Regions from separate parts of the Paenibacillus sp. Dod16 genome, predicted to be linked through region 1. Evidence: riboswitches for the same ligand, from Rfam matches in the RefSeq annotation. Region 1 holds a riboswitch; each other region holds the start of a gene.
The links. A riboswitch is a leader RNA that binds a small molecule or an ion and turns the genes downstream of it on or off. The one in region 1 is predicted to bind cyclic di-AMP.
Positions count from the first base shown of each region.

Region 2: another riboswitch for cyclic di-AMP. It lies ahead of ACPV3A_RS28400 (universal stress protein); the one in region 1 lies ahead of ACPV3A_RS19020 (TrkH family potassium uptake protein).
Region 3: another riboswitch for cyclic di-AMP. It lies ahead of ACPV3A_RS21355 (C40 family peptidase); the one in region 1 lies ahead of ACPV3A_RS19020 (TrkH family potassium uptake protein).
Region 4: another riboswitch for cyclic di-AMP. It lies ahead of ACPV3A_RS21545 (C40 family peptidase); the one in region 1 lies ahead of ACPV3A_RS19020 (TrkH family potassium uptake protein).

Region 1 is NZ_JBNDYG010000027.1:35,341-38,515, reverse strand. Features, by position in the region: gene ACPV3A_RS19025 (CPBP family intramembrane glutamic endopeptidase) at 1-1,309, opposite strand, end outside; cyclic di-AMP (ydaO/yuaA leader) riboswitch at 1,601-1,745, shown strand; gene ACPV3A_RS19020 (TrkH family potassium uptake protein) at 1,811-3,151, shown strand; gene ACPV3A_RS19015 (potassium channel family protein) at 3,168-3,175, shown strand, end outside.
Region 2 is NZ_JBNDYG010000043.1:139,141-142,315, forward strand. Features, by position in the region: gene ACPV3A_RS28395 (TrkH family potassium uptake protein) at 1-811, opposite strand, end outside; cyclic di-AMP (ydaO/yuaA leader) riboswitch at 992-1,143, shown strand; gene ACPV3A_RS28400 (universal stress protein) at 1,276-1,809, shown strand; gene ACPV3A_RS28405 (TrkH family potassium uptake protein) at 2,011-3,175, shown strand, end outside.
Region 3 is NZ_JBNDYG010000030.1:16,949-20,123, forward strand. Features, by position in the region: gene ACPV3A_RS21350 (flavin-containing monooxygenase) at 52-1,089, opposite strand; gene ACPV3A_RS21355 (C40 family peptidase) at 1,353-1,829, opposite strand; cyclic di-AMP (ydaO/yuaA leader) riboswitch at 1,833-1,966, opposite strand; gene lgt (prolipoprotein diacylglyceryl transferase) at 2,219-3,124, opposite strand.
Region 4 is NZ_JBNDYG010000030.1:55,953-59,127, reverse strand. Features, by position in the region: gene ACPV3A_RS21555 (heavy metal translocating P-type ATPase) at 1-876, opposite strand, end outside; gene ACPV3A_RS21550 (four-helix bundle copper-binding protein) at 1,220-1,549, shown strand; cyclic di-AMP (ydaO/yuaA leader) riboswitch at 1,910-2,043, shown strand; gene ACPV3A_RS21545 (C40 family peptidase) at 2,048-2,527, shown strand; gene asnB (asparagine synthase (glutamine-hydrolyzing)) at 2,804-3,175, shown strand, end outside.

The DNA of each region.
Region 1 (3,175 bases):
GTCGATAGACGGCCTCCTCGGATATGCCGGCCAGCCAGGCCATCAGCGGGAAGAGCCAAGGATAGAGCATGTTGTAAGGCGATTGTGTGGCATCCGTGGTGGACCATGTATTCAAGGTCAGGCCCAGAAGGACAAAGATAATGGATTGGACCCCAAGCAGGATGAAAGCCCACATGTACCCCAGCTTCATGCTGTCCAGCACATAATGACCGTATCCGGGTTCTTTGGCGCGCGGCCATGGATTAAGCCCGTCTTCTTTGAGCCATAGCCCGCTGCCCCCGACAAGGGCGAAATAGAGCAGTGCGGAGAAGATGAGCGAATAGACCGCATAGAAGATCATCATCCCGAGTATGCCGGTTTGCGACATCCCCTCGGATTTGAAAACGGGAATCAGATTGTACGTATTCAGCATCTGGATGACAAACAGCAGCGCCGATAGGAACAGGCCGCGCTTAAACGACGTGTAGGCTCTGGTCTTCACGCTGTACACAATCGCAAGTATGCCAAGGATGAGGGTGAACAGGCCATACCCTGCGAGCGTCAGCAGCGTGGCATCTTGAGTCTGCTTGTTGACATAGGCGGAATGGGCGGCCGGGACCGAAAAAGATGGCTCATAGGAGCGTAATTTCCCCTGCTCGAAGGTGAAACGGTGCTCTAATCTGGAGTCGCCGATCTTGGAATCGGGGTCCACATACCGGAGCCGGGGTTCCCCTTCCCGCGTGACCAGCTCCAGATGCGACAGGTCATAGCCCGCTCGCTGGAGCCAAGGCTCCGCAAGAGCTTGCTTCTCGGATAATGACATGCCGTCCTCGACGACAAGCAGCATCTGACTTTGCGCATCGCCCTTGTTCAGCTCAATCCGGTCATAGCTGGAGCGGGCGTAATCGTACGAGAAGCCGACGATGCCTGAATTTTGCATGTGCACGTCCACATTGAGGGCATCGCCACCCGGCTTGCTGAAGCGAACGCGGTATACGTCATAGGGATATTTGGCTTCATAGGTTTTGTTGTATTCCGAAAGTCTCTTTTCCTTCGCCAGATATCCGTAAAGTTCCGATTTGGATTGATATGTAACCAGCGTGTCATCCGTTTCCGCAGCCGTAAACTGCAAAAACTCTTGAGCAAAGCTTGAAGCTGCTTGCCGAGCCTGCTCCTTGGATATGATATTCGGAGATGCCATCTCGGTAGAATCCGAATTCGTCGACGGAAACACCTGAAATAATAGGAACAGAATCAGGCCGACTGCGGCAGGCGCGATGAGCTGCTTCAGATTGGGCTTCAGCTTCAAGGGCTCTCTTGCACGATTCATGAAATTCCTCCTCTAAGAAAGTTGATACTCCCACTGGTATTCGATATGCCTGATTAAGAACGCATAGAGTCAATATAACATAGTTATGAAAGTCATAAGCAGCTTATCCCAATATCCGGAATAATGAAACAAATCGATGAAAATGAATGAAAGGTTTCGAAAACGTTAGAGAACCCTATGCTTGTATTCTTGAATATGCCCAATTCGCGCTCTTTTAAAGATTTTTTGGGTGAAAAACGGCATTGGGTTACGTACCGGATTGCGTTATAATCACATCATGCTTCAAGGAACCGAATATTCCAGCCGAATTTCGTACTGAAAATGGGGGAACCATGTAATTGGGGTGAATTTCATTATTCCCAGAATAATGAATAGGGCGACCTGTGAAAATGCCCGAATCCGTCAGCTAACCTCGTAGGCTGCAGCACAGGAACCAGACCGTAAAGGGCACTGCGTTTTCCAGTGTCTTTTTTTCTTGATTTTTTTTAAGAAGGTGACCGATTGAACTCTAAATTGAACTGGCTCAGGTTGTCTCCGCCGCAGATTCTCGTGCTTGGTTTCGCGGCTATTATTTTCATCGGGACGGCGCTGTTAATGCTGCCGATATCCACAAGTACAGGTGAACCGCTGGAATTTATCGATGCCTTGTTCACTTCGACATCTGCAACTTGCGTAACGGGTCTGGTTGTGGTGGATACAGGAACGACATTCAGCTCCTTCGGAGAGATCGTGATCATGCTGCTGATTCAGATCGGCGGGCTCGGATTCATGACGATGGCCACTTTGTTTGCCTTGGCTCTCAAAAGGCGCATATCGCTCAAGGATCGCCTCATTCTGCAGGAAGCGATGAATCAGTCCTCGATGGAAGGAATCGTAAGGCTGATTCGCAGAGTGCTCCTGTACTCCCTGATCATCGAGGCCTGCGGTGCCTTGATTTTATCGATCCGCTGGGCATTTGATATGCCGATCGGCCAAGCGATTTATTATGGCGTTTTTCATGCGGTCACGATGTTTAACAACGCCGGTTTCGATTTGTTTGGCGATTTTCGGAGTTTGACCGGGTATGTCTACGATCCTGTAGTCAACGTTGTCGTAATGTTTTTGATTGTCTCAGGCGGCATCGGTTTTATCGTATTATCCGATCTGATTGATTTCCGGAAACAGCGGAGACTTTCCTTGCACTCCAAAGTAGTGCTCACCATGACGGCTACCTTGCTGCTGGTTGGATTTATCGTCATTCTTATTTTTGAATTCACCAATCCGAGGACGCTCGGCTCCCTGAATTGGGGCGGAAAATTCTTCGGCGCATTATTCCAATCCGTAACGCCGCGTACAGCTGGCGCGAATACTATAGATATTACGGGGCTTAGACAGGCCACGCAATTTTTTATCGTTATTCTGATGTTTATCGGAGCATCCCCAGGGTCAACTGGGGGGGGGATCAAAACAACAACCTTCACCATTATGGTGGGGGCGGTCATCGCCATGATGCGCGGGCGTGAAGACATCGTCATGTTCCGTTATCGCCTGGCCCAGGAGCGGGTGCTGAAGGCACTGACCATTGCATTACTGGCACTGCTGCTCGTTCTAACCGTAGCGATGATTCTGTCGACGACAGAGGAAGGGGATTTCCTGGAAATTCTATTCGAAACGACATCCGCCTTCGGTACGGTGGGTCTCTCCATGGGCTTAACGCCCGATTTGACGGTGTTCGGCAAGGTTTTGATCAGCATTACGATGTTTGCAGGGCGATTGGGGCCGTTGACGCTTGCTTATGCACTGGGGCCAAAAAAGGGTAAAGAATTATATCGTCATCCGGAAGGCAAAATGATTATTGGATAAGGAGTACTGGAGAGACATGAAACC
Region 2 (3,175 bases), on a different contig from region 1:
TCCGTTCTGCCCACGTTAAGGAGCCAAACGTATGGGTGTTGAACAATTCGATGATGAATATAACCAAAAAACCCGTGAGACAAAGGAAGCCGGAAGTTGATAACACAATCTTGGAATGCAGGGATAGCTTTGTCCACCGCCTATGCTTCCACACATCTAAAACTACAGTAAATCCGAGGCCGCCTATAATAAAAAGCAGAGTAATGACGATATTGACTAATGGATCACCAACGTATCGGCTCAAACTATCGGACCAAAGACTAAATCCAGCGTTATTAAAAGATGAAATGGAATGAAACACACCGTAATATACCGCTTGCCCCATACCCAGTTCCTCTTTCCAGCGAGTGATTAACAAGGCTGCTCCCATGAGTTCAATTATAAACGCAATGAGAAAAATACCCAGTGACAACTTCACAACACCTTGTGTTGATAAAGAGTTTGTAGATTCTTTTATGAGAAGGCGGTTTTTCAATCCGATTTTCTTACCCAGGACTACGGCTATCAACACACTAAATGTCATGAATCCAAGGCCGCCAACTTGAATCAAGCACATGATGACGATTTGGCCAAAGAGGGAGAAATCGGTTCCGGTATCCAGCACAACCAATCCTGTAACACATACTGCAGATGTCGAAGTGAATAATGCGTTTAACCAACCGACACCGGTGCCTGTTGATGATGATATGGGTAGTGCCAACAAGATAGCCCCTAATACAATCGGGAGAGCAAAGCCTAAAAGTATGAGACGCGAAGATGTTAAATGAAATTGCTTTATTGATATTTGGGGCTGTGATTTGCTACGAAACATCAGATATCCTCCTTCTTGTCCTAATTTTCAGTAAACGAAACCGTTCAGCCTACTACTGCGTAGTATTAGCCTTATCAAAGCATTGATGCTACTGCAAAACAAATTTTCGCAATGCTATTATGCTGTATTTCGGTTTACATTTAGAACAAACTAGCATAATATGAATTACGATAATTTCATAATTAATAATCGCTTAATCCCCTCTTGGGGAGCGGGGGAACCATCGAGGTCGTACTAACGGCTTCAGGGGTGAATTCTTTCTAAACAGAAAGGACGGGGACTCTCAGACCCGAATCCGGCAGCTAACCTCGTCAGCGTCCTTGGGAGAGAACCCTCTTACCACTTTGACTTGTTACATATTAAACAGTCCAAAGCCTGGAAGCAGACACTCTGCTCCCAGGCTTTTTTCCTGAATGGTTTGCAGAGTATCTACATTTAGAAAAAGAAAAGGAGCAGAATTATTCATGGCAAATAACGAAAAAATCATGGTTTGTGTTTATTATGGTCCCCATGGGGAACGTCTCATTCGCCGAGGGGGGGAACTGGCTAAACTTCTGCAATGCCCCCTGTACGTATTGAGCGTCATTCCTGTAAGAGATGATGTGCTTGATCAAGAACAGGAAAAATTTATGGCCGCATGGCAAACGACATGCGACGAATATGGCGCTACATTTATCGCAAAAACGAACGTAGATCGTAAAGCTGCAGATATTATTGCGGAGACAGCCAGAAATCATCATATTACGCAATTAATCATCGGACAATCCGGGCAAACGCGATGGCAGGAAATTACGCAGGGTTCCTTCGTTAATGAACTACTGAATCGGATAGGTGAAACGGATCTTCACATTGTGGCGGTCCAGAGGATGGCACATCACATGACCGAGACCCATGAACGGGGAAGACGAGTCACGGTTATCAGAAATGGTGAACATTATAGGCTCAGCAATGGGGAGTCTGAAGGCGAAACTGTAGCTGAGGGTCTTTTTTTCAAGTAATTGAATACCGATTTCGATACGGGTTTACTTAAAATAATGACAAATAGTGAATTCAGGTATTTGAAGATAAGCAATGGAAAAGTGTTAGACCCTTCTTCTTTCCAGTCCAAATAGCGCATGATCAATATTACACGGGAGTGACACATGTGAGAAAACAGTTTATACTCATCGAAATAAATATCCCTATTACGGAGAATGACCATGATCGAAAACGATGACCATACCAGACGTCGCTCCGCCCTTTACAAAATCGATTCATTCGTAAACAAGTTGAAGAATAATATGAGTCCTCCCCAGCTCATCATGGTAGTGTTTTTTGTGCTGATCTGGACGGGTACCTTGTTGCTTACACTCCCTCTATCTTCTACAAACGGAAAATCTGTAGGTTTATTGAATGCTTTGTTTACCGCCACCTCGGCTATATGTGTGAATGGCCTTGTGGTTGTAGATACCGGGAGTGTTTATTCGACCTTTGGGCAAGTCATCATTATGATCTTGATCCAGATTGGCGGACTCGGATTTATGACTTTCGGTGTTATGGTAGCCATAGTACTGGGGAAAAGAATAGGTCTCAAGCAACGTCTTGTCATTCAGCAAACAACCCACTCGACATCAGCTCAAGGTTTAGTCAAGCTATCGCTGTATATGGTGCTTATAGCGTTCGCATTTGAGGCGTTGGCTACGGTCATTCTTACGATTCGATGGCATTACGAATGGGGTTGGGGTCAGGCAGCCTATTATGCGCTTTTTCATTCCGTTTCCGCCTTCAATAATGCGGGATTTGCTTTGTGGTCTGACAGTCTTTCACCTTTTGTCGGCGATCCAATCGTTAATATTACCATTGTTATGCTCTTTATCATCGGCGGACTCGGCTATATTGTTGTCGTGGATCTATTCCGCAAACGTTCATGGAAGAGACTGTCTCTCCACTCCAAGGTTGTTCTTCTGGGCACAGGCATTCTCTCAGGAATCGGTTTTCTAACTATACTATTGTTGGAAAGTTGGAATCCGTCCACCTTTGGTCAGCTTAGCGGAGGCGAGCGTGTGTTGGCCGCTTTCTTCCAAGGTACGACACCTCGAAGTTCTGGATTCAACACAATTGACATCAGCAGTATGCTAGCCGCTTCCCAGTTCCTTATGATTATTCTGATGTTTATCGGAGCTGCCTCTGGAGGTACAGGAGGTGGAATCAAAATCAATACACTGATTGTACTCATCTTGGCAACGATCCAAACGTTTCGCGGCGGTGGGCAAATTCACGCATTCAAGCGCAAAATAGGCGAAGAAACGGTTATGCGTGCCCTAGCTGTTGTCATGAGTTCATTGGTTGTTGTACTTTGCGTCTCCCTTCTGCTCACGATCACGG
Region 3 (3,175 bases), on a different contig from region 1:
CCGAATTTTGTCAGAAGAAAAGTGTCCCGAACTACTACTCCTACCCTATTTTTATTCTCTCAGCAGATGATCAACAATACGCTTAGCATCATATTTCACCCATCCAAGCAGTGCTGACCCTCTTGATGTTTGCCACGGTAATCCAACAAAGTAGAGTCCTTTTACAACGGATACACCTTCCATATGATCGATATGCCCATCTTTAAATGCCGCTTTTATGTCTATCCAGTGATCATCACGTTTAAAACCTGTAGCCCAGATAATGTTGTCGATATGTATAGGAGTTCCTTCGTTCTGAAAATATAACTTTTGATCCACTATCTTTTCCGTCCTTGCATGGAGTTTTATCCTTCCTTGTTGAATGAGCAGCTTCAACTCCTTTCCATAGATCTGTTCTGGCATTGCGTGTAACCATTTACCTAACATACTTTTGCGGTTTGCTGTTAGAAAGCCCACCTTGTCAAAATACCAAAAAATACTCTTGCCGAAAATATGTAACGGTTTATATTGGATCTCACTGCTTGCGGACAAATGCACTTCAAAATCATCTGCCAATTCACTGGAAATTTGGGCCCCGGAGTTTCCTGCACCTACAACACAAACAACCCCTTCTTTAAGTTGGTTCTTATTTCGATATTCAGAAGAATGTAATTGTATAACTGCATCACCAAGCTTGTCATGAAAAGAAGGTACTAGTGGCTTCTGAAAAGGACCGGTGGCTACTATAACTTTTTTTGATCTAAATGTACCCTCCGATGTGGAGACTTCAAAGATTCCATTGTTCATGGTTAATGATGTAACTTGTGTATTACTTTGAATAGGAAGCTCTAAACGATTCGCATAATCTTTCAAATAATCTGCAACCTCATTTTTATGTGGTAAACCCTGAGGATCACCTTGAAAGGGAACACCTGGTAGACTATTATACATTCTTGGCGTAAACAGATGAAGAGAATCATAGCGATCTCTCCAAGAGTCACCAACCTCCTTGTGACCATCAAGGATGAGAAAATCCACAGATTTTTGTTTGAGATAGTAAGCAGCCGCAAGCCCGGCCTGACCTCCACCGATGACTATAACATCTAACATATAAATATCATCCCTCCTTTTAATATTTTTATTTAAAGTATCATATGAGCATTTATTCATCAATAATGAATATCCCAACATTGAGTATCGGCAGAAATGCACATCTTCTAAATAGGCATCAAGTCATTGGTGTTTTGTACATTGAAGTAATAAGCACCAACGTATGTCTAAGAAGGAAACACGATTGCAAGCCCCATAAGGGTAACATTGAATTGAAATCATAAAACAAGCCCTTCATAAATTGAAGGGCTTGTTTTATGATTTCAATTGTAACTTCCGACCATCATCGTGTAACTTTTTTGACTAATGGTTCTTCTTGCAGTTACATATCGTTGTTTATAATAGGATTCTGACAGTTTACTTATCCTTACACCCTTACTACTGGACGAATGTGCAAATTGACCATTGCCAATATAGATTCCAGCATGAGAAATTCCCCTGCCACTCGTATTAAAAAAAACTAAGTCACCCGGTCTCAGATTATCTTTTGAGACTGGAGTCCCCACTTTGGCCTGAGCACTCGATGTACGTGGCAAATCTAAGTTGAATTTATCAAAAATGTACAGAATAAAGCCGGAACAATCGAAACCACTTGAAGTTGTACCTCCCCATTTATAGGGTGTTCCAACGACTTTACTTACTTCAGTAGTCAACTTAGGTTGATTATCTGCAAACGCACTGGCTGTTCCCGAAGATAATATAATGGCAGACCCTAACAACGACAGTAACATTTTCTTCAAGATTTTTTCTCCCTTCGATGCCTACGGAGTTAGCTGAGGGTTCGGTAGAAGGATCCCTATACTCCCATTACTACAAGAATAATTCACCCAAAAATGGTTCCCCCGTTTTCAAAAACGAAATTCGGCATAATTTATGAAATTTTTGTAACCCTACATAATGTAGTCTATTTTTTCGCGATTGTCAATCTTATCTTTAGAATTCTTTTCCTCCTTAAATTAATGTTAATATTTGTTTAAATCCCCGTACCTATTGGACTTATATCAGAACATTAATCGAAAAGAATTCGTATTGAACGCAGAAACAAATAAAACAATATTGTAATACTTTTGCTGAGGTTCGAAATAAATAGCAGTCGAACCAAGTTCGACTGCCTCTTATATTAAATTAATTAAGATCTATTACTGGCGATTGGGTCTTCATATCGCTCATGATGGTTTCTAAACCTTCGGTATGCAATGAGGCAAATGGCAATTAGGATAATAAAGACACTCAATAACTGCGAGACACGAACTGTACCATAACTCATTTCGCCTTCCTGGAACATAAGCCCCATCGGTGACCAAAGTAATTTCATCAAATTTGCAAGCCAGTTAGAGGCAAACCAGGCTAAACTGTCGGTACGCAGTCCTTCGATAAAAAACCGTCCGATGGAATACCAAGTGAAATAAGTCAAAAATAATTCTCCTGAACGTAGAAAAGGCTGGCGTCTCAACCATAAGAGCAACAACAAACCAACCAAATTCCAAATGGACTCATACAGAAAGGTCGGATGATAATAGACACCCTCGATATTCATTTGATCGACAATAAAGTTAGGCAAGTGTAGTGTTGTCCTGAGAAAATCCTCAGATACTGGCCCTCCATGAGCTTCTTGATTTATATAATTTCCCCAACGCCCGATCAATTGTCCTATAATCAAACCCGGAGCACATAGATCTGCAATACGCCAAAAATTATAGCCACGTATATGAAAGAAAAAAATCATAGCAACGATCGCTCCGATTAAAGCTCCGTAAATGGCGATTCCACCGTTCCATATTTTGAAAACGTCCCAAAAGTTATCGCGGTAATCTTCCCACTTGAATATGACATAGTAAGCTCTAGCCCCGACGATAGCCGACGGCACGCCAACTAGCACCATGTCCAAAAAGAACCCTGGATGGATCTGATACCGCTTGCCTTCTTGAATAACAACGATTAGACCAATGAGAGCTGCTACGCTTAAGATAATTCCGTACCAGTATAATTGGATTGGCCCTAATCGAAATGCAATTGGACTAATCGCATCGAACAAACCCTTTCACCTCAATCCCATATCGTTAGTAACCGATAATATTGATTCATA
Region 4 (3,175 bases), on a different contig from region 1:
TTTAACTAGTGAAATAACTTGGGATAAGTAACCCTTTTCACCACTATTGGTAACCGTTACGGTTAATGCTCCTTCACCGTTGACAGCTCCTCCAATGAGTTTATCTCCAGGATTCTTGATGACCGGGACGGATTCCCCCGTAAGCATGGATTCATCGAGTGATGATTGTCCTTTCACAATGATTCCATCTACAGGGATTCGCTCTCCTGGTTTAATTAAAATCGTTTGCTCTGGGCTTAATTCTGACACGCTTACCTCTTTGATATCTCCATTTTCCATAATAAGATGTGCTTCAGAAGGGATTAGTTTGACCAGTTCTTCTAGGGCATTAGATGCACCTAAAATAGACTTCATTTCTAGCCAGTGACCTAGCAGCATAATGACAATAAGGGTTGCCAGTTCCCAAAAGAAGTCTACATCCGTCAATCCTATGACAATTAATGAACTATATACGTAAGCAACAACGATAGCAAGTGATATTAACGTCATCATGCCAGGGCTCTTTTGATTTAGTTCTCGATATGCACCAACTAGAAAAGGCTTACCTCCATAAAAGAAGACAAATGTGGAGAGTAGAAACAGTAAAACGGTGTCATATGGAAACCGCCAATGTACCCCAATGAACATCTGAATCATTGGCGAAAGAGCCATGATTGGAATTGTAATAATTAAACAAATATAAAAGCGTTTTTTAAAGTCATCTACATGATGACCGGCATGTTTATCCCCGCCGCTATGTTGGTGCCCGGTACTATGATGTGATCCGGAATGGTCATGGTCGTGTTTCATCCCTTGATGCTGCTGCTCACTTTCGTGTTTGGGCATATGATTGTTCGTGAATTGATGTTTCACGCTCTTTTTGGAGTTTTTATACATTGAATTCACCTCTTCATAAGATTATTTAGTCTAATGCCGTAATAAGAAAAGATTGTTAGGACTACATCACGTAGTATTGTTACCCATTAATACTAATTTAAACCTAAAAGAGTAAAGTAATCACGGATTCAAAGCTCAGTCTTCATGTACAATCATCATTTTCAAATTTGTCCAGTTTCCTCACAAAATCTACATAACTTCGGGTTATATAATAGTCAACCTAACAATAGGTTACAAATCGTATGTAAAGCGAGGTGATTACATTATTTGATTTTTTGAATCAAATAAAAAGTGTTGTGCATCCTAAATTCTTGAATCGTAAATTCGAAAGGAGATATTGACTATGTCACATGAACAATACCAAAAGTGTATCGAGGAATGCATACGTTGTATGATGGTATGTAATCATTGTTACAACGCTTGTCTTGATGAAGAGAATGTAGCTATGATGACAAAATGTATTCGTTTGGATCGACAATGTGCTGATATTTGTGCTTTTGCTGCGCATGCAATGTCAACGAACAGTGTTTATGCGCGTGAGATCTGTAGTATCTGTGCCGACGTTTGTGAAGAATGTGGCACAGAATGTAAAATGCATGATGTAAAACACTGTCAAGAATGTGCAGAAGCTTGTTTTAGATGTGCAGAGGCTTGTAGAGCAATGGCAGCGTAGAACAGACTCAATAATCAATAACCCTCCTTGTGAGAAAGGAGGGTTTATTGATTATAAGTTATAACTAAAATTATATATAAATTGGAGATAGCTGTTAGAGCAGATCAACGTCTGCTGGAACAGTTTTTTCTGCTTATGCTGAAAAAGAAGTGGTTACAAAAATGTATTTAATAATTAACTTAGAAGAAGTCGGTGTTCATATAAGAATAATACAATAAGAGCGGAACTTCTCCTTATATTTGTACTTTATAGGGTGAATTTGAACGAAACTCGACTTTTAATAAAAAAAATGATGGATTTAGAGGATGGGATTGACAACATACACGAAAATGTACTACATTATGTAGGGTTACAAAAAATTAATTTTTAATGCCGAGTTTCATTTTTGAAAACGGGGGAACCATTCCGGGTGAATTATTCTTGATTGAAAAGGAATAAAGGGCGCCTTCTACCGAACCCTTAGCTAACTCCGTAGGCATCCGAAGGGAGAGCATGTGTTTGAAGAAATTCATGATTTCATTAATAGGGTCTGCAGTTATTTTGTCAGCTGGTGCGACTAATGCGTTTGCTGATGATCAATCCAAATTGCGTACAGAAGTAAGTCAAGTTGTTGGTACACCTTACAAGTGGGGGGGAACTTCTGTATCGAGTGGATTTGATTGTTCTGGTTTTATTTTGTATATCTTTGATAAGTTTAATTTGGAGCTGCCACGGACATCAAATGCTCAGGCAAAAACAGGTACCCCAGTTGCAAAGAAAAATCTCAAACCTGGAGATTTGGTCTTCTTTAATACAAGTGGTGCTGGTATATCTCATGCAGGGATTTATATCGGTAATGGGCAATTTGCTCATTCTTCCAGTAGTAAAGGAGTAAGGATTAGTAATTTATCGGAATCATACTATAAGGATCGATACGTTACAGCAAGACGTACAATCTCTAAACAAAGTTATACAAAAATGGTTAGTGGATTGCACTAGTACTTATTTGTAATTAGACAAGCCCTGGTAAAAACCACGGGTTTGTTTTTTTGTATCGCAGGTGAATTAAATCTTGTTAAGAATTTAATCTAACATAATTCATTAATCTTCAATGGAAATACCATAAAATGAAAAATTGACTAGTTAAATTAAATAAACTACAATTCGTAGTATATAATATATTATTGATTTCTTGATGTTTTTAAACAAGGATCAATTTTTTTATCAAAAACACTACACTGCGTAGTTAATAATCCGGAAGGGAAGACTTTTTCTATGTGTGGGATTACAGGGCTTTTGATGTTTGAAAACAATTCGCTGCCAACGACGGTAGCAATTAGAAAAATGACCGATGCAATCAAACATCGTGGTCCCGATCAAACGGGCATTAGGGTGGTAGATCGGATTGCTTTAGGATTTACCCGTTTGTCGATCCTTGATTTGGAACACGGCAGCCAGCCTATTTCCAACGAAGATCAGAGCCTTTGGCTAGTTTTTAACGGTGAGATTTATAATTATCAATCATTAAAAAGAGAACTTGAAGACCTTGGTCATACGTTTAAAACGAACACAGATTCTGAAGTCATCATACATTTATATGAGGAGTATCAGGAACATTGTTTAGAAAAACTGCGTGGAATGTTTGGA